One region of the Mesorhizobium sp. WSM4816 genome, then DNA from elsewhere that is predicted to be linked to it. Evidence: predicted binding sites of a transcription regulator. Region 1 holds the regulator's gene; the other holds the start of a gene.
What was found. The regulator LexA, encoded in region 1, represses DNA repair genes until DNA is damaged. The targets are predictions, from matches to a motif close to TGTTCNNNNTGTGTTCNG.
Positions count from the first base shown of each region.

Region 1 (4,216 bases):
CTCGGCAGTCCAAAGATCGTCGTCTCCGAAGATGCACCGTTAACCGCACGCCTTTCTTCGTCGATCGAGAAGGCGCGCGAAACCATAGCCGACCACATCAGGGACAGCATCGGTGGTGCCGAGGGGGAGATTGCCGCTGCGCTGATCGTCGGCGTGCGTGCCGGCATCCCCGAAGAGATAAACGAATCGATGCGGCGCACCGGCATCTACCACATCATCTCCATTTCCGGCCTGCACATGGCGCTTGTCGCCGGCACCGTCATGGGATTGCTGCGCGGCGCCTTTGCGCTGTTTCCCGACTTTTCGTCGCGCCGGCCGGTCAAGAAATATGCGGCTGCTGCCGCACTCGTCTCCATCGCTGCCTATCTGATCTTTTCCGGTATCGTGGTCGCGGCTGAACGCAGCTTCATCATGCTGGCGGTAATGCTTGTCGCCGTGCTGTTCGACCGGGCGGCACTCACCATGCGCAACCTGGCGATTTCGGCCATCGTCGTCATCGTCGTGTCGCCGCATGAGGTGGTCGGCGCAAGCTTCCAGATGTCGTTCGCCGCGACTGCGGCTCTCGTGGGCGCCTATGCCGGTTGGTCCGACTATCGTGCCGACAAGGCCACGGCGCCGCAACGGCGACGGTCACCGGTCGCTTTTGTCACGCGCAAACTTGTCGCTGGGGCAGGCACCATCGCAATGACCTCCATCATTGCCGGCAGCGCCACCGCGCTGTTCGCCATCTGGCACTTCCAGCGCGTCTCGCCGCTTAGCCTGTTCGCCAATCTGGCCGTCATGCCGATCGTCACGATCGTCATGTTCCTGGCCGTCCTCAGCGCCTTGGCAATGCCTTTTGGCCTCGACGGCCCTTTCCTCTACATGATGGGCAAGGGCCTGACGGCGATGATCGCAATTTCGGGATGGATCTCGGAGCGTTCGCCGGTCGATGCAGTCGGCCTGATTTCGTTGCAATCGGTCCTGCTGGTGACGGTCGCCCTGGTCATCGCCACGATGGCGACGACATGGCTGCGGCTTGCCGCACTTCCCTTTGCGCTCGCCGGCCTGCTGACGATTTCCGAGACGCGCACCCCCGACGTGCTGATCTCGGAGGATGCGCACCTGGTGGCGATGCCGATCGGCGGCGGTGAACTTGCCGTCAACCGGGTGCGTTCGAACGAATTCACCACCGACAACTGGAAACATGCGCTGGTTTCAACGACGATCGTCGAGCCGGAGACATTCGAAAAAGGAGATGTGCGGTTCGACATCGCCGACCCGGCCGACCTGCCGCCGGGAGCGCCTTTCACCTGCACTGCCGGCCTGTGCCTGGCCCGGCATCCGTCCGGCGCGCTCATCGCGCTCGCCGACAACCGCAAAACCGCGCGGCCGGCCTGTGCCTTTGCGGATTTGATCGTCATCGACGATGCCACAGCCTATTACAAACCCTGCCGCAACCCGCTGGTTCTCGTCGTCACCAAACGGCAGCTCGCACGCATGGGCAGTGCCGCCGTGTTCTTCGATCCGCTATCGGCGACGACGCGCGCAGAAATCCGTTTTGCCGTCAGACAGCCATACAGACCCTGGCATGAGCAGCGGCGATTTTCGCGCGAGGCGAGGGGCCTGCCGCCATACCGCAGGGCCGAGAAACCCAAGAAGCCTGCTCTTCAGTAACGCCGGATCAGTCCGACGAGCTTGCCCTGCACCTTGACCCGGTCCGGCCCGAAGATGCGCGTCTCGTAGGCCGGATTGGCGGCTTCCAGTGCGATCGAGGCACCTTTGCGGCGGAATCGTTTCAGCGTCGCTTCCTCCTCGTCGACCAGAGCGACAATGATCTCGCCAGGCTGGGCGGTATCGGCGTTGCGGATGATGACCGTGTCGCCGTCGAAGATGCCGGCCTCGATCATCGAATCACCCTTGACCTCCAGCGCGTAGTGCGTGCCGCCGGTGATCATGTCCGGTGGCACCGAGATCGAATGCGTCTGGTGCTGGATGGCGTCGATCGGCACACCGGCAGCGATGCGGCCCATCACCGGTATGGAGACGGTGGCAACGACGTCGTCGTCATTGCCGGCAGCACGCATGCGCGAAGGCGCCGGCTTGATCTGGCGTCCGAGGCCGCCCTGTCCAAGCCCGCCCTGGCCAAGGCTGCCTTGAATGACGCTCGGCGAGAATTTGCGCGCCGCATTGAGGCCCGGCGCGATCGAATCGGGCAGGCGCAGCACCTCCAGCGCGCGGGCGCGGTTGGGCAGGCGGCGAATGAAACCGCGTTCCTCCAGCGCCGTGATCAGCCGGTGGATCCCTGATTTGGAGGCGAGGTCGAGCGCTTCCTTCATCTCGTCGAACGAGGGCGGAATGCCGCTTTCCTTCAGCCGTTCGTGAATGAACATCAGCAGTTCATGTTGTTTGCGTGTCAGCATCGCCACCCCCAACAGAATCAGAAAAACAAACCCAGAACAAACACTATCTGTTCCAGTTGTGTTCCGCAACCATTTAAAGTTTAATGAATGTGTTGACGTTTTGTTCAGCGTAGCATCAGCACGCTGCAGGCGGCGCCCGCTGCGGCTGCGGGAGCGAATGGCTCGCGCACGACCAGTCCGTTGGCGTCGGCCAGCATTCTGAGCATCGAGGAATCCTGGATACTGAACGGCGTTGCCTCAAGCGTGCCAGCTTCTTCCTTCACCACCGCGCGTACATAGTCCTGCCTGAGATCGTTGGCCGGCATGGCGGCGCCGAGCCGCGCCTGACGCATGTCCTGGCGGAAGGCGCGGCCGCTGAGCCGCGCCAGCAGCGGCTTCAGAAAGAGCTGCGTGCAGACCAGGCTGGCCACCGGATTGCCGGGCAGGCCGATGCAGCGGATGGCGCCCAGCCGCCCGAACATCAGTGGCTTGCCGGGCCGCATGGCGATTTTCCAGAAATCGAGCGCCATGCCTTCGCCGGTCAGCACGTCATGGACGAGGTCATGGTCGCCGACCGAGGCGCCGCCCAGCGTGACGATGACGTCCGCGCCTGCGTCGACGGCTTTTGTCACCAGCGCGGCGATCGCCTCCTTGCGGTCGGGGGCGATGCCGAGATCGAGTGCGCTGGCGCCGACCGAGCGGGCCGCGGCGGCGACACCATAGGCATTGGAGGAGATGATCTGGTCGGGGCCAAGGTCGCTGCCCGGCGGCAGCAATTCGTCGCCGGTGGCGATGATGGCGACCAGCGGCCGTTTCACTACGCGGACCTGCTGGTGGTTGGCCGACGCCGCCAGCGACAATGCCGCCGGATCAAGCAGGCGGCCTTTCTCCAGCAGCATGTCGCCCTTCGAGAAATCGAGCCCGAGGCGGCGGATGTTGCGGCCTTCAACCGTGGGCGCGGTCACTTCGACGATGCCGCCACCGAGGTCGCGGACATTCTCCTGGATGACGATGGTGTCGGCGCCTGCGGGAAGCGGCGCGCCGGTGAAGATGCGCACGGCCTGCGCCGGGCCGACTGTTCCGGTAAAGCCGCGACCGGCCGGCGCCATGCCGATCACCGAAAGTCTCGCGGGCACGGACGCGACATCGTCGGCCCGCACGGCATAGCCGTCCATGGCCGACGCGTTGAATGGCGGCTGGGTGCGGAGCGCCATGAGCGGCTCCGCCAGCACGCGGTCGGCGGCATCCATCAGGGCGACGCTTTCAGCCTGCAAGGGCGCAGCATCGGCAAGCAGGTGCTCGAGCGCCTCGGCGACCGCAAGCAGCGCCATTATTGGCCTGCCCCCTGGGCATCCGCCTTGTAGTCGCCGGATTTGCCGCCGGTCTTTTCCACCAGCCTGATGCCGGAGATCGCCATGCCGCGATCGACCGCCTTGGCCATATCATAGATGGTCAGGCAGGCGACCGAGACGGCGGTCAGCGCTTCCATCTCGACGCCGGTCTTGCCGGTGACGCGGGCCAGCGCCGTGACCTTCAGGCCGGGCAGCGTCGCGTCAGGTTCGATGTCTACCGATACCTTGGTCAACAGCAGCGGATGGCAGAGCGGGATCAGCTCATGCGTCCTCTTGGCCGCCATGATGCCGGCGATGCGCGCCGTGCCCAGCACGTCGCCCTTCTTGGCATCGCCGTCGAGAATCATTTTCAGCGTTTCGGGCCGCATCGAGACAAGACCTTCGGCGATTGCCGTGCGGGTCGTCTCCGCCTTGTCGCCGACATCGACCATATTGGCTTCGCCTTCCGCGCCAAGATGGGTGAGGGCGGCCGACATCGTCAGG
Region 1 covers NZ_JBVVQR010000005.1:100,333-104,548, reverse strand. The annotation lists gene AC0L3H_RS08290 (ComEC/Rec2 family competence protein) at 1-1,656, shown strand, start outside; gene lexA (transcriptional repressor LexA) at 1,650-2,402, opposite strand; gene AC0L3H_RS08280 (molybdopterin molybdotransferase MoeA) at 2,507-3,712, opposite strand; gene moaC (cyclic pyranopterin monophosphate synthase MoaC) at 3,712-4,209, opposite strand.

Region 2 (4,216 bases), on a different contig from region 1:
CTCGCACCATGCGCCGGGAAAGGGCGACAGGCCGCGAATATGATCGTGGACTTCGCCAGCAGGCCGCGTCCAGTCCACGTGCGTCTCCGCTTTATCGATCTTTTTGGCATAGGTCACCCCCTCCGTCGCCTGTGCGGTAAAAGTCAGGGCATCCCGTTCCAGACGAGCCAGCGCTTCCGCCATCAGCGCGGCGCCAATGTGCATCAGCCGATCATGCAGTTCGCCGGCCGTCATATTGGGGCCGATGGCGCATTCTTCGGCCATCGCCACCGGGCCGGTGTCCAGGCCCTCTTCCATCCGCATCACCATCATGCCTGTCTCGGTATCGCCGGCCATGATGGCGCGCTGGATAGGGGCGGCGCCGCGCCAGCGTGGCAACAGCGACGCGTGACCATTGAGGCAGCCGAGCCGCGGCGCCTCGAGAATGGGTTTGGGCAACAGCAATCCATAGGCGACGACGACGGCGACATCGGCCCGCAAGGCGCGGAACGCCTGCTGCTCGGTCTCGTTCTTCAGCGACACCGGCGTCCGCACCTCGAGGCCCAGCCGCTCGGCCTCGCGCTGCACCGGCGACGGCGTCAGTTCCAGCCCGCGGCGACCGGCGGCGCGCGGCGGCTGAGTGTAGACGGCTCCAATCTCATGTCCGGCATCCGCGACCGCCCGCAGCGTCGGCACCGAGAATTCGGGCGTACCCATGAAGATGACGCGCAAGGGCATTTTGTTCCGGGTCCGGTCTAGGTCTGGCCGTTAAGTCGGCTCAGTCGAAGTCGCGAACTTTGCGGGTCGGCGACCGAAGTCGCGTTTCCTTTCTGCTTCGATTTCGTTCATGATCTTGGCGAATTCATCGCCAATTGCGTTTTCAGCAGCGAAAGTCGCGCGAATAGCGTCCCATGCCGAAAGACCCGGCTCCAGCCTGGCTTGCCTTTCGGCGACCATGCCTTCGCGCAGAAGAGCTATCGCCTTGCCCGACAGGCTCTGGCCGCTCTTACGCGCCGCCTGCTCGATTTCCCGCTTCAAGGGTTCGGGAATATTTCTGATCAGCATGTCGCTCATCGGCGTCTCCATTTCCTGATCTGGAACAGGGTAGAGGGGCGCTGTCCCGCCAACATCTTCGAAAGGTTCAGCATCAAACTGCGCGAGTATCGCCCTATCCCACTAACTTGCCCGGCGCCTTGCTGCCTGATGGTTTGTCCCTGGCGAGCTTCTTGAACTTCTTCACCACCATGTCGCGCTTCAGCTTCGAGATGTGGTCGATGAACAGAACGCCGTTGAGATGGTCGATTTCGTGCTGCAGGCAAGTCGCCATCAGCCCTTCGGCCTCGATCTCCTGCAGCTTGCCGTCGCGATCGAGATATTTCACCCGCACGGCGGCAGGGCGCTCGACCTCGGCATAGTAATCGGGGATCGACAGGCACCCCTCCTCGTAGACCGAGCGCTGATCGGCGCTCTCAAGAATCTCGGGATTGATGAAGACATGCGGCGCCGGCGGCTCGTCTTCCTTGGCGAGGTCGATCACCAGCATGCGCAGCGGTTCGCCGATCTGGATCGCCGCCAGACCAATGCCCGGCGCATCATACATCGTGTCCAGCATATCGTCGGCCAGTTTGCGCAAGGCGCCGTCGACGCGCTCGACCGGTTTCGAAACCTGGCGCAGGACGGGATCGGGAAGGATGATGAGCGGCTTGATCGACATGGCGTCTCACCTAAGACCTCGCACGAAAAGCGTCAACCGGGGCATTTGCAGCGGCGTTCACGTTTTGATCTGTGTCGTCAGGCCGAATCATCTATGCTGTCCGATATGAACGACCTGACCACCATCCTGTCCGAACCGATCGCCCGGCTCGGCGCCACCACGATCACGCTCGGCCACGCGCTGGCATTCGGCGCGGTCCTGTTCCTGGGCCTGTTCGTGGCGCTCGTCGTCGCGCTCTGGCGCTCGGCCAAGGCGCGTGCGGTGGCTGCCGCGGAAGCCGCCGACCACGCCCGCGACGCCGAGGCGCGGATGGCCGGCATCCTGGCAAGCCAGGCCGAGATGCAGGGCCGCATGGGCGCCATCGCCGAAGTGTTCGGGGCGCGTCAGGCCGAACTCACGCAGTCGATCGGCCAGCGTCTCGACGCGATGACTGGCCGTCTCGGCCAGACCATGACCGAGCAGACGAAATCGACGCATGAAAGCCTCGCCAAACTGCAGGAGCGGCTGGCGGTCATCGATACAGCGCAAGGCAACATCCAGTCGCTCGCCAGCCAGGTCGTGCAACTTCAGGCAATCCTCTCCAACAAGCAGACGCGCGGCGCCTTCGGCCAGTCGCGCATGGAGGCGATCGTCGCCGATGGCCTGCCGCACGGCGCCTATGAATTCCAGGCGACCCTGTCGAACGGCAACCGGCCCGACTGCCTGGTGAAGATGCCGAACGGAGCGCCTGCACTTGCCATCGACGCCAAGTTTCCGCTGGAAGCCTGGAATGCCATCCGTGCCGCCGAAGGCGCCGATTTGCAGAAGGTCGCCGCACAGGCGTTCCGGCGCGATATCGAGGTGCATGTCCGCGATATTTCCGACAAATACCTGATCCAGGGCGAGACGCAGGACACCGCCTTCATGTTCGTGCCGTCGGAATCGGTATTCGCCGAGATCCACGAGAATTTCGAGGGGATTGTCCACAAGGCGCACCGCGCCCGCATCGTCATCGTCTCGCCGTCGCTGCTGATGCTGTCGATCCAGGTCATCCAGGCGATTCTCAAGGACGCCCGCATGCGCGAGCAGGCGCATCTGATCCAGGGCGAAGTCATCCGGCTGATGGAGGATGTCTCGCGCCTCGACGAGCGGGTGCGCAAGCTGCAGAGCCATTTCGGCCAGTCGGCCAAGGATATCGACGATATTCTCGTCTCGACGTCGAAGGTGACCAAGCGCGGCCAGAAGATCGAGGCGCTGGAGTTCGGCGCGCAGCCGGCGGAAGGCGACGCCGGATCGGCGGCCAGCGCGAAGACCGAAGCGGGTGCGCGCGTCGCCGACTCCAAGACCGGCCAATTGAGGCTAAGGGTGGTCGAAGGCGACGACTGAGAGGCTACTGCTCCTCCACGATCATTGTGCCTTCGAACTCCGGCAGCCAAGGCAGCGCCGAGCGGTGCCAGATCTGTTTTCTCGGGATCAGTTGTTCGCGCTGCCGCGCCGTGCCGACCCTGATGCCATAGACTTTCGGCCCGTCGCCAACCGACGTGGCATAGAGGTGCGTACCGCACTCGCCGCAAAAGGCCTGGGCGCGCCTGGCGCCGCTCGCTGCGGTCTTGATGTAGATCTTCGGCGTGCCCTTGGTGATCCGGTAGTGCCCCTCCGGCGCCGGCACGGTTACCCGAAACGCTGTTCCGGTCAGTTGCTGGCAATCGATGCAGTGACAAATACTGGTCTTGTCCGGATCGACCTCCGCCTCGTAAGTGATGGCGCCGCAATGGCACCCGCCGTCGATTTTCATCTTCGCTCCTCCCTTCAGCCGCGCCTCGACGCGTTGGAGCTTAATGGCGCACCGGCCGAAGCTCCACCGGCAATCACAACGCGCGAACCATCCGGTGGTTCAAGACTGCGGCGCCGACGCCTGTTCGATGATTTCATCAGTCCAGACCTTGAAACCGGCCAGCGTGCCCGGCCCGAAAATATGGGTCAGCGGCACATCGGCTGCGTCGCGGCCGGAGGCGATCAGGATCCGGCCGATGCGCGGCGCATTGTTGCGCGGATCGAAGGCATGCCAGCGACCGCCGAGGTAGACCTCCATCCAGGCGGCGAAGTCCATGTCCGACCATGGTTTCGGCAGGCCGATGTCGCTGATGTAGCCGGTGCAATAGCGCGTCGGGATGTTCAAGGCGCGGCAGAAGGCGACGGCGAGATGGGCAAAGTCGCGGCAAACGCCGCTTTGCTCTCGATAGGCCTCTGCTGCCGTGCGCGTCGGCCGCGCGTTGCCGTAGTTGAAGATGATGTGGTTGTGGACGAAATCGCAGACCGCCTGCACGCGTGGAATACCGAGCGGTGAGTGGCCGAACAGCCGCCACGCCTCGTTCGCCAGCACGTCGCTCTCGCAATAGCGGCTCGGCAGCAGGAACAGCAGCGTCTCCGACGGCAGGTCGCGCACCTCGTGCTGCCACGCCACCAGATCGCCCATCTCAAAACTTCCGGGATCGCGGATCACCGCATCCGTGCCGAAGGTGAAGCGACCGGGCGGGGCGACAA
Region 2 covers NZ_JBVVQR010000003.1:261,617-265,832, forward strand. The annotation lists gene fmt (methionyl-tRNA formyltransferase) at 1-717, opposite strand, end outside; gene AC0L3H_RS05520 (hypothetical protein) at 748-1,053, opposite strand; gene def (peptide deformylase) at 1,148-1,693, opposite strand; gene AC0L3H_RS05530 (DNA recombination protein RmuC) at 1,799-3,058, shown strand; gene AC0L3H_RS05535 (GFA family protein) at 3,063-3,467, opposite strand; gene AC0L3H_RS05540 (transglutaminase-like domain-containing protein) at 3,567-4,216, opposite strand, start outside.
Region 2: a site for LexA is predicted at 1,748-1,765, ahead of AC0L3H_RS05530 (DNA recombination protein RmuC). Genes of this name have one in related genera too.